Regions from separate parts of the Amycolatopsis sp. NPDC051071 genome, predicted to be linked through region 2. Evidence: riboswitches for the same ligand, from Rfam matches in the RefSeq annotation. Region 2 holds a riboswitch; each other region holds the start of a gene.
The links. A riboswitch is a leader RNA that binds a small molecule or an ion and turns the genes downstream of it on or off. The one in region 2 is predicted to bind S-adenosylmethionine.
Positions count from the first base shown of each region.

Region 1: linked by a shared signal. The riboswitch ahead of AB0M65_RS11875 (aminotransferase class V-fold PLP-dependent enzyme) and the one ahead of thrC (threonine synthase) in region 2 are both predicted to bind S-adenosylmethionine.
Region 3: linked by a shared signal. The riboswitch ahead of AB0M65_RS05635 (ATP-binding cassette domain-containing protein) and the one ahead of thrC (threonine synthase) in region 2 are both predicted to bind S-adenosylmethionine.

Region 1 covers NZ_JBFBBY010000026.1:31,455-35,383, reverse strand. The annotation lists gene AB0M65_RS11885 (potassium/proton antiporter) at 1-1,356, shown strand, start outside; gene AB0M65_RS11880 (hypothetical protein) at 1,502-1,687, shown strand; SAM riboswitch class IV at 1,849-1,963, shown strand; gene AB0M65_RS11875 (aminotransferase class V-fold PLP-dependent enzyme) at 1,997-3,373, shown strand; gene AB0M65_RS11870 (hypothetical protein) at 3,393-3,929, shown strand, end outside.
Region 2 covers NZ_JBFBBY010000011.1:49,025-52,953, forward strand. The annotation lists gene holA (DNA polymerase III subunit delta) at 1-591, opposite strand, end outside; SAM riboswitch class I at 727-859, shown strand; gene thrC (threonine synthase) at 871-2,136, shown strand; gene AB0M65_RS06080 (ComEC/Rec2 family competence protein) at 2,154-3,929, opposite strand, start outside.
Region 3 covers NZ_JBFBBY010000010.1:65,653-69,581, reverse strand. The annotation lists gene AB0M65_RS05640 (4-(cytidine 5'-diphospho)-2-C-methyl-D-erythritol kinase) at 1-572, opposite strand, end outside; gene AB0M65_RS05635 (ATP-binding cassette domain-containing protein) at 694-1,704, opposite strand; SAM riboswitch class I at 1,917-2,007, opposite strand; gene rsmA (16S rRNA (adenine(1518)-N(6)/adenine(1519)-N(6))-dimethyltransferase RsmA) at 2,320-3,159, opposite strand; gene AB0M65_RS05625 (DUF222 domain-containing protein) at 3,515-3,929, shown strand, end outside.

The DNA of each region.
Region 1 (3,929 bases), on a different contig from region 2:
CTGCTCGGGGAAGCCGGGTTCGGCATCCAGTACGACAACCCCGGGCTCACCCAGTCGCTCGGCCTCGCCGCGCTGGTGATGATCCTGTCCGAAGGTGGCCTCACCACTCGCTGGGCGGCCGTCAAACCCTCACTGGGCATCGGAATCGCACTGTCCACAGTGGCCGTCGCGGTGAGTATCGCGGTCACCGGCGCCGCACTGCACTGGTTGCTGGGCCTCGATTGGCGGATGGCGTTGCTGTGGGGCGCGGTACTCGCGTCGACCGACGCCGCCGCGGTGTTCTCGGTACTGAGATCGGCGGGTGTCGGGAAACGGCTCGTCGGCGCGCTGGAGATCGAGTCGGGGATCAACGACGCCCCCGCCTACATCGCCGTCGTCGTACTCGCCGAGGGCACGACCGTCGACTGGTCGCTGCCGCTGCTCGTGGTCTACGAACTCGCCGCCGGACTGGTGATCGGACTGGCCTTCGGCTGGATCGGCGCGCAGGCGCTGCGGCGGGCGGCGCTCCCGGCCACCGGTCTCTACCCGCTGGCCACGGTCGCCGTCTGCGTCGTGGCGTATTCGAGCGGGCAGCTGGCACACGCCTCCGGACTGCTCGCCACCTATGTCGCGGCCCTGGTGCTGGGGAATTCGAAGCTGCCGCATCGATCGGACACGCTTTCCTTCGCCGAGGGGCTCGGCTGGCTCGCGCAGATCGGCCTGTTCGTGCTGCTCGGCCTGTTCGCCTCGCCGGGCCGGATCTTCGAAAGCCTGGTTCAGGGCCTGGTCGCGGGTGCCGTCGTGCTGCTGCTCGCCCGTCCTCTTTCGGTGGTGCTCTCGGCCCTCCCGTTCAAGGTCCCCTGGCGAGATCAGGTGTTCCTGTCCTGGGCCGGGCTACGCGGGGCCGTGCCGATCGTGCTCGCGCTGATCCCGCTTTCGTCCGGGGTGCCAGGCGCGCAGGAACTGGTCGACGCGGTATTCGTGCTGGTCATCGTGCTGACCCTGCTCCAAGGGGCGACGCTGACCCCGCTCGCGAAAGTCCTCGGGCTGGCGCAGGGCTCGGAAGCACACGAGATCGACGTCGACTCCGCCCCGCTCGACGAGATGGGCGCCGAACTGCTGCAGGTCCGCATCAACTCCGGATCGAAGATGCACGGCGTCTACCTGGCCGAACTGCGGCTGCCGGTCGGGGCGACGATCAGTCTTCTCGTCCGCGACGGCACCGGCTTCACCCCCAGCAAGAACACCCGGCTCCAGGAACGCGACCAGCTACTCGTCGTGACCACCTCCGACGCGCGCGACGCGGCCGAACGACGCCTGCGAGCCGTCGACCGGGCCGGTCGCCTCGCCAGGTGGAAGGGTGAATCCGGCCAGTAGGCACGAACGGGCACCAGCTGTTCGTCGGTTGATCTCAGAAACTTCTTCCCCTTTGTGCTCCTTTTGGATTACTTTGCCAGTAATCGATTCCCTCGAATGGGTGAGCGTTGCGGGTTAAGGGGTACATAGGGTGACGAAATTTCCTATGCGGTTCGCTGGCCTGGGGGTGGCGACCGTCCTCGTCGGGGTGATCTTCTCGGCGCCGGTGGCGGCCGCCGCCGGCGGGTTCCCGGCGTTCGGCGTGCCGTTCGAGACCGGGCAGCCGGTTCACTCGGCAAGCATCCACCCGGACAACGGGACCTCTCGCGTCGGTGACTCGCGCGACTTCTGACCTCCCGCGTTTAGTCCTCTAGTTGCGGTACTTGCACGTACAACTACCGCAACCAGAGGACTGAACGCGGGTTCTCTTCGCTTGCGGAAGGCGTGAGCGGCGTCTCAACATGCGGGCAAGGGGTGGCTTGATCGCCCGGACATCCGCTAACTTCGTCTTTAGGTCACGAGTGTCAGCGTCAAGCCCCGGCTAGCTGACCGGCAACCCTCCTTCCGCGGTGGGGTGCCCCGGGTGAGGACCAGGCTCGTCGCGCGGTGCGACGGGCAAGCGCGGGATCCTCGTCGGGGTCCCCTGGCCCGGAGGATGACGATGACACTCGCTCTCGAACGCACCAGCACCCCCGCCACTGACGGGGAAACCGCGGCGGCAACTGTTGCCACACACGAAATCCCGACGGTCGCCGGTGCCGGGCTGCGGGTCCCGCTGGTCACCGGCGGCGACATCGGATACGCCAACCTCGACCACGCGGCGAGCGCGCCCTGTCTGGACAAGGTGCGTGACGCGGTCGACGAGTTCCTTCCCTGGTACGCCAGCGTGCACCGCGGTGCAGGGTTCGCTTCGCAGGTCTCCACCAAGCTTTACGAGCGCACGCGGGGAATCCTGCGGAACTTCGTCGACGCGCGATCGACCGACACCGTCGTGTTCACCCGCAACACCACCGATTCCTTCAACCTCCTGGCACGCAGCCTGCCGAAGCACACTTCCGTCGTCGTGTTCGACACCGATCACCACGCCGCTTTGCTGCCGTGGAAGGGTCCGAATGTGCGCCGGATCCAGACCCCGCGCACGCGGCTCGCGGCAGTGTCCGCTGTGGACGAAGCGCTCGCCGACTGCCCGCAAGGGCCGCGGCTGGTCGTCATCACCGGCGCGTCCAACGTGACCGGGGAACTGTTGCCGGTCAAGGAGATCGCCGCCGTCGCGCGCCGCCACGGCGCCCGGATCGCACTCGACGCCGCGCAGCTGGCGCCGCACCGCAAGATCTCCGTGCGCAAACTGGACGTCGACTACATCGCGCTCTCCGGCCACAAGTTGTACGCGCCTTTCGGTGCCGGTGCGCTGATCGGCCGCGCCGACTGGCTGCGTGCCGCCCAGCCGTACCTCGCCGGTGGTGGCGCCACGAAACTCGTCACCCGCGACTCCGAAGACTTCGGCGTCGTCTGGAACGCCGGAGCCGAGCGGCACGAAGCCGGTTCCCCCAACACTGTCGGTGTCTACGCCCTCGGTGTCGCCTGCGAGACGCTGGCCGAAAACTGGGACGCGATCGTCGCCCATGAGGACGAACTGCTCGCACGGCTGCGTCGCGGTCTCGCCGGCATCCCCGGTTTCGCCGAACTGCGGTTGTTCGACGCGCCGGTGGACCGGGTCGGCACGCTGAGCTTCATCGTCGACGGCTTCGAGCCCGGCTGGCTCGCGGCGGTCCTGTCCGCGGAATACGGCATCGGTGTGCGGGACGGCGCGTTCTGCGCGCATGTCGCGACCAAACGGCTGATCGCGGCCGCCGGTTCGGCGGGCCAGCAGGCCGTCCGGGTCAGCCTCGGCCTCGGCAGCACCGCCGAGCACGTCGACCGGGTGGTGCTGGCACTGCGCCAGATCGTCGCCCGCGGCGCCCGCTGGCAGTACGAGAAGCCCGAAGGCCGCTGGGTTCCGGAAGGGGATCCGCGGGAGCTTCCCCCGTTCTGCGCCTGACCCACTATCCTCACCCCGCATGGGGAACGAGCGACCGCGTTACTGGTTTCCGCTGGCGTTGCTGGGATTCGCCCAGCTGGCGGTGGTGGCCTTGTCCGTCGGGCCGAGCCGGTCCGAAGGGTGGTTCGCCTACGCGCCCGTGCCGCAGTACCTGAGCGGGTACGGGACCGGAGACCTGCTCGAACCCGGCGGCAGTTACGGATCCCTTCGCGGTATGGAGATGAGCCGCGAGTCCGTGGCCGCGCTGGACATGTCGTTCTCCGGCCTGGCTAGGAACGACGGCTGGCTGTTCGCCGTGCTCGTGGTCTACGCCTGCACCGTGGTCTTCTACGCCGTCAAGGCGAGGCGGGCCGAGAACGCCATGCCGTGGTGGAAGGTCGCCGCGATCGCACTCGGTGGCCTGGTCGCCGTCGTGCTGGCGGATCTGGTCGGCTACTGGGAACTCGACATGGACGGGGACACCCGGAGCGCGGTCCTGCTGACCTTGGGCCTCGTTCTGCTCGCCTGGCTGGACCGCAGCGTGCTGGTGCTGATCGTGGCCGCGGCCTACGTGCTT
Region 2 (3,929 bases):
CCGGTGATAGCGGCGCACGGCCTGTTCGTCGACCGTTCCCCCGGCGTCCGCGACGAGCTGGGTCGCGGCCGACGACAACTCGCGAAGATCCGAACCGACGGCATCGATCAACGCGAGCACGGCCGCGCCGTCGATCTTCCCGCCGACCCGGCGAACCTCGTTGCGGACAAAGGATTCCCGCTCAGCGGCCTTCGTCAGTTTCGGGCACTCGACGACCTCCGCCCCGGCCTTCTTCAGTGCCGCGGGCAGCGCCTTCGCGGCCTTGCTCCGGCCGCCTCCGCTGTGCACGACGACGAGCACGATGCCGTCGGCGGGGGCTTTGACGTAGGCCATCACCCCGTCGGCGAGCTCCTGCGAGATGTCCTGCGCGGATTCGAGGACGATGACCCGGTCCTCGGCGAACAGCGAAGGACTGACCATCTCCGCGAGTGCGGGGACTGTGAGGTCCGACACCCGGATCCGCGAGAGATCCGCCGTCGGATCGGCCGCTTTGGCCGCGTCGGAAGCGCTGCGGATCGCGCGTTCGATCAGCAGCTCTTCCTCACCGAGGACCAGTACCAGCGGCGATGGGGCGGAAGCTTGCGTCGTCACGGTCACGATCCTGCCACTCCTCCTCTCGTGTGCTTTCTCCGGTGATGTGTTCCGGACACGGTGGCCCCACCCGAGGCCCATGTCGTACGGTGTTGGCGAGGCGACGCGATTACACGCGTGCCGACAATTGAATACCGCTCATCCAGAGGGGCAGAGGGAACGGCCCGATGAAGCCCCGGCAACCGGCGTCAGCCTGTCATCCCGCGATCGCGGGGTAGCTGACGAACACGGTGCCAATTCCGGCCCGCCCAGGCGGGGCAGATGAGGAAGGACCTCGCGATGACCGCAACCCTCGGCACGACCTCCACCACCAAGACCCCGGATCTCGGACCGGCCGTCGAACTGGTGTCGAAGGAAGAGGGACACCGGCAGCCACTCGCCCCCGAATTCGTCTCCGCGGAGGACTTCTCGCCGCTCGAGGTCGCCTACGACTTCGGCCGCGTGCGCCGCGAAGACATCGAAGCCGGGCCGAAGAACATCTGGCGCTACAAGAAGCTCCTCCCGGTGCCCTCGAACGTCGAGGAGATCCCCAACACCGAACCCGGCGCCACCCGGCTCATCCAGGCCGACAGGCTCGCGAAAGCGTTGGGTGTCAAGAAGGTTTGGGTCAAGGACGACACCGGTAACCCGACCCACTCGTTCAAGGACCGCGTGGTCGCCGTCGCACTGGCGGCCGCCCGCGAATTCGGGTTCGAGGTGCTCGCCTGTCCGTCGACCGGCAACCTGGCCAACGCGGTCGCCGCCGCGGCGGCCCGCGCCGGCTGGCGGTCGGTCGTGCTGATCCCGAAGACCCTCGAGCGCGCCAAGATCCTCACCACCGCCGTGTACGACGGCGACCTGATCGCGGTCGACGGCAACTACGACGACGTGAACCGGCTCGCCACCCAGCTCGCCGCCGAGCAGGAGAGCTGGGCGTTCGTCAACGTGAACGTCCGGCCCTACTACTCCGAAGGCTCCAAGACACTGGCCTTCGAGGTCGCCGAACAGCTCGGCTGGCGGCTTCCCCCGCAGATCGTGGTGCCGATCGCCTCCGGTTCCCAGCTCACCAAGGTGGACAAAGGATTCCGCGAGTTCGGCCAGCTCGGCCTCGTCGACGAAACGCCCTACAAGGTGTTCGGCGCGCAGGCCACCGGCTGCTCCCCCGTCTCGGCCGCCTTCCGCGCGGGCCACGACGTCATCCAGCCGGTCAAGCCCGACACGATCGCCCGGTCGCTGGCGATCGGCAACCCGGCCGACGGCCCCTACGTCCTCGACGTGGTCAACCGCACCGGCGGCGCGATCGAAGACGTCACCGACGAAGAGGTCGTCGAGGGCATCCGGCTGCTCGCCCGTACCGAAGGCGTCTTCACCGAGACCGCCGGCGGGGTCACCGTGGCGACCGCCAAGAAGCTCATCGAAACCGGCAAGCTCAACCCGGACGAGGAGATCGTCTTGCTGATCACCGGTGACGGCCTCAAGACCCTCGACGCCGTCGAGGACAAGGTCGGCCCGAAGGCCACCGTCAGCGCCTCGGCCGACGCGGTCCGCGAAGCCCTCGGCATCTGAGTTCCCGCCGGCCCGCCTCAAGAACGAGGCGGGCCGCGGGGCTCACCGCGGCGCACCAGGGCGAGCCCTCGCGTGTCGGTGACGACAGCGGTGTCGCCGTCCGTGTCCGTCCTGGCGATCGACGCGCCGACGGCCGTCAGATTGTCCAAAGTGGACTTGTTCGGATGCCCGTACGTGTTCCCGGCGCCGACGCTCACCAGCGCCGCCCGTGGTGCGACGGCGTTGAGGAAATCCGGTGCCGTGTACCGGCTTCCGTGGTGCGGGACCTTCAGGATCTCGGCGTGCAGGTCCGCGCCTTCGGCCATCAGGTCGGCCTGCGCGGCGAGTTCGACGTCGCCGGTGAGCAGGATCCGGCCGGCCGGAGTCGCGGCTCGCAGGACGACCGAACCGTTGTTGATCACCGTGCCATCTTGTTCGACCGCCGATCTTCGCGTGACGTAGCGCGGCCCGAGGACGTCCAGGGAGAGCCCCGGCCAGTCCAGTCGTTGCCCGATTCCCAGTTCCAGCAAGGGGATCCCGCGACGTGCGGTCTCGTTGGCGACCTGCTGCCACGCCCACGCGGGAGCCCGGCCCGGCCCGACGGCGACCGCCCCGACCGAGCGGCCTTCGAAAACGGACTCGAGACCGCCGATGTGATCGGCGTGCAGATGACTCAGCACGATCAGCGGAACCCGGTCCACACCGAGCCGGCTCAGGCACTCATCCACCGGCCCCGGCTCCGGCCCGGTGTCGACCACTACCGCCCTCCCGTGCTCCGCCGTGGCGAGAACGACGGCATCTCCCTGCCCGACGTCGCAGGCGACGGCATTCCATGACGCCGGTGGCCAGGCCGGGGCCAGTACTCGCACCGGGGCGAAGACGAGCAGACCACCGGCCAAGGCGATGGCCAGCAGGATCCTCGCGTGGCGCAGCCGGACGGCGATCAGCAGCACGACCAGCAACCCGGCCGCCAGCACCCCGCCCCACCAGCCGCCCGGCCAGTCCACGGCGGCACCCGGCGCCCTGGCCCCGTGACGGGCCACGGTGATCAGCCAGCTCGCTTCGGGCTCGGTCAAGCGGACCAGCAGTTCGCCCGCCGACGGCCACCACGGTCCGACGACGGTGGCGAGCACGCCGAACACGGTGGCCGGGGCGACCACCGGCGCGGCGAGCACGTTGGTCACCACCGAGACGAGACTGACCGTCCCCGCCATCCCCGCGATGACCGGCACCGTCATCACGAACGCGGCCAGCGGGACGGCCAGTCCCTCGGCGTAGCCGGACGGCACACCGCGCTCGACCAGCCACTCGGCCCAGCGCGGTGCCAGCAGTACCAGCCCGGCCGTGGCCAGCACTGAAAGGGCGAAACCGAAGTCGACGGCCATCGCGGGATCGGCGACGACGAGCCCGGCCACCGCGAAGCCCAGCGCGGGCAGCGCCGAACCCCGGCGCCCCAGTGCGAGCGCCAGCAGTCCGACCGCCCCCATCACTCCGGCGCGGAGCACGCTGGGCGCGGGCCCGGCGAGGACCACGAACCCGGCGAGCCCCGCCGCGGCCGCGGCGGCGGAGGTCCGCGGACCGATCCGAAGCGCCCTCAGCAGGAGAAGGATCGAGCCGCAGACGATCGCCACGTTCCCACCGCTCACGGCCATCAGGTGGGACATGCCGGAGTCCGTGAACTCCCGCTCGACCCTCGGGGACAGTGTGCTCGTGTCCCCCACGACCAGTCCGGGCACGAGACCGGCCTGCTCCGCCGGGAGGACGGCGCACAGCTCCCGGAGCCCGGCGCGCAGCGATTCCGCGGATCGCTGCCA
Region 3 (3,929 bases), on a different contig from region 2:
AACACCCGAGGAGTCGAAAGACCACGCTGGTCGAACGCCAGAACCCAATGGAACGTATGCCTCGACAAGACCGGTACCAGCTGCTCACCGCGGCCGGTACCCAACGCGGTCCCGCCATAGAGCGCGAAAGGAACATCGCTGCCGAGCTTGGCCGCGATGCCGGCTAGTTCGTCACGGGCGATATCAAGCTTCCAGAGCGACGCGAGCCCCACCAAGGTCGCTGCCGCGTCGGCGCTGCCCCCGGCCATCCCCCCTGCCACCGGGATGCCTTTGCGAAGCACCACCCGGACCTTGGATTCACCGTCCGACTTGCCGACGTGGGCGGCCAGCGCCTGCGCCGCCTTCCATGCGAGGTTGTTGGCCCCGGTCGGTACGGAACCTTCACCCTCGCCATAGACCTCGACGCCGGGCTCCTCGGTGACCGCGACGGTCACCTCGTCGGTCAGCGAAAGCGCCTGGAACACGGTCACCAGCTCGTGGTAGCCATCCGGGCGTACGTCACCGACCGCCAGGTGGAGGTTGACCTTGGCGGGAACCCTGACGGTGACTGGGGGCGGTACGACGGCGAGCACGGCTCAAGCCTACGTGGCCGCTCCACTTGTGCCGCCATCAGGAGAAAGCTGAACAGGACGAGTCAGATGCGAACGAGCCGCCCGAGACGGTTTCGTCCTGGGCGACCCGTTCACGAGAAAATCAGGCAGCGACACCCTGCGGTCCGCGGACCGGGTGGGTCACGTGGCCGCCGCGTTCGGCGATCCACGCGAGCGCGGCATCAGCGTGCTCACCGCGCACGCCGAGCCGGAAACGGCCGACCGGGGTGTCGCCGATCCGAGTCAAGCCGCCGCCGATGGTGGCGAGTTCGACGTCAAAGCGACCGGCGGCCTCAGGCAGCAGTGCTCCGACCGACGCGAAACCGACCAGCACGACGTCCACGGCTCGGTCGTATTTCGAGACCTGCGCCCTGCTGGTCTCGATCGTCGGCAGCAGGGCCTGCGCGGTCCGGCTGTTCGGGTCGGAGACCAGGTCGAGCACGGTTCCACGTTCGATGACCGCGCCAGCCTCCAACACTGCCACGTCATCGCAGACACGGCGAACCACACTCGCGTCGGGAGTAGTGAGCAACACGGTGACGCCGAGCTCGGCACGCGCGCGGTCGAGCACGGTCAGGACCGCTCCGGACTCTTCGGGCCGAATACCCGCGGTCGGGTCGTCGGCAAGGAGCACGGAAGGACCGGCGGCCAGAGCCTTGGCGATGGCCACCCGGCGCAGCTGCCCCTCGGACAGTTCTCCCGGCCGCTGACCCGCGCGCTGGGTGAGTCCGACCAGGTCGAGCAGGTTGCCGACCCGATTCCGACGCTGTGGCCCATCCAGCCCGAGCTGCTCCAGCGGCGACGCGATGTTCCCGGCGATGGTGCGCTCGGTGAGCAGTTCCGGTTTGGTGCTCACGACGCCGACCTGCCGACGTATCTCTCGCAGGCGGCGGCCGTCAAGGGTTCCCGTGTTGAGGCCGTCGAGACGGACTACGCCTCGGTCAGGACGCTCCTGAAGGCCGATGCAACGAGCGAGGGTCGACTTGCCGGAGCCGGCCGGACCGACGACTCCGAACAGCGAGCCGGCCTGGATGTCCACGCTGACGTCGCGCAGTGCGACGACGGGATTTCCATTGAGGGGGAAGGACTTGGACAAGTTTTCGACAGTGATCACGAAGGGCTCCATGCACATGGGGCGCTGCTTCTTTCGAGCGCGCCAACCGTCACCGAGTAACCGTCCAGAACGGACGGTTTTCAGAAGAAAAGAGGAAGAACTCAGGCAGTAACGGTGGAGCGTCGACACGCACTTACCGAGCGGCGACCTTCGTCTACGACACGTCGCCTGGTCAGCAGGAGTGGGTGGGTGACCCTGTTCATTAGGCACAGCCTCCATCGGTCCTGGCTGTAGCACCTGCCCTGTGGAGGGTGGTTGCTGCGACTTCGGCGAGCCAGGTCTCTCAGTCGCTCGGGATGGTTCACTGAGTAAAACCGATCCCACTGGATGAAAGCAAGCGTGTAGGCGCAGATCACACGTCTGGTCGCGTCCATAATACAGGATCCAGTGCCCATATTATGGGAACCGGCGGCCATTTCGAATTCACACCGAGGCCGCTGCCTGCACAGACAGGTCGGGAAGACGCTCATCGATAAGAGGACTTATGCCGTCGTGCTGACCTCGGTCAACGCTCGCATCAGCGCGGCGCCGACCACAATCACCACGTTATGGAACAAGGTTCCCTCGGCGTCACGACACGGCTGCCTCAACGCGGCCTGTCATGACTCACGGCGGTCAGTCGGTCGCGGCGGCGATACGAGCGAACTGATGAACGTCCAATTGCTCCCCGCGGGTCTTGGGGTCGATGCCCGCTTTCGCGAGCAACTCGCCCGCGCGTTCAGCCGAGCCAGCCCAGGTGGCCAACGCTGCCCGCAACGTCTTTCGCCGCTGCGAGAATGCCGCGTCGACGACCGCGAACAGCCGCTTACGGCTCACGGCTGTCACGACTGCGTCACCACGTTCGAAGGCGACCAGCGCGGAGTCCACGTTCGGCACAGGCCAGAACACTGATCGGGGCACCGCGGCGACCTTGCGTGCCTTCCCGTACCACGCGAGCTTGACGCTCGGCACGCCGTAAGTCCTGCTTCCCGGCCCGGCCGCCATCCGGTCAGCCACCTCGGTCTGGACCATCACGAGCCCGCTGGTCAGCGAAGGCAGCTCAGCGAGCAGATGAAGCACGACGGGAACAGCGACGTTGTAAGGCAGATTCGCGACAAGCGCCGACGGTTGTTCGGGCAAATCCCCCGCCGTCACCCGCAGAGCATCCGCCCCGACGACCGTCAGCCTTTCGGCTCCGCCGCGCTCGGCCACCGTGTCCGGCAGTCGGCCTGCCAGCACGGGGTCGATCTCGACCGCGACTACCTTGGCACCGGTCGCGAGCAGCCCGAGTGTCAGCGAGCCAAGCCCTGGCCCGACCTCAAGTACGACGTCGCCTTCGCCGACTCCTGAGAGGTCGACAATGCGGCGCACAGTGTTGGGGTCGTGCACGAAGTTCTGGCCGAGCTTCTTGGTCGGACGTACGTCCAGCTCGGCCGCCAGCGCCCTGATCTCCGCAGGCCCGAGCAGTTCAGTCACCCGACGATCGTAGCCAGCCCCGGTAAGCCACCCTTGGCCGGTGGACGAACGGGTCGCAGATAGCCGACATCGTCGAGCGGGGAAGGCTCAGTGTTCAGAGGCCGCCACCGCCCACGGGTCAATCGTCGACAGAGTCGACTTGCCGCTCCGGGATCCTCGTTCCTTCGACGCGCTCGGGGAGCCGGGCCAGGCGACTCCGACCATCCTGACTTAACCGCAACATCCCTACGGCGTATCCGTTCTGGCGCACGTACTACTGCGGAGTGATGAGAGCAAGTTGGCAGCGCCACAGCGTGATTATGATTCACCCGATCGATACCGTGCATAAGTTCGATTCCGCCCCGACAATCGAGGGGTGACCAGCAAAAACGCATCCAAGGCCTTCCCGCTGAACCTGCCGGAAGGTGACCCCGATCTGCTTCTCCACGAGTTGCAGACTCGGCTACGCGAAGGGCGACGTCTGTTCGCCGAAGTCGGCCAAATCCTGGCCGAGATCGAGTCACGTGGTGTCCGCGACCTCTTCGGATACAACTCGATCGCCGTCTTCTACGAGCACGCAGCCCGGGTTTCTCGGGCCGAAGCGAGAAAGGTGACCGCTCGAGCGGTGGCGCTCAACTCGAGACACGCGCGCGACGGCACCTCGATTCCACCCGTCGCGCCTTTGACCGGAGCCGCAGCCGCCAAAGGCCTGCTGGCCGATGGCGGCATCGACCGAATCGTCACAGTCATGAGGAGGCTGCCAGAACACATCGCCGCGAGCGCACGGGTCG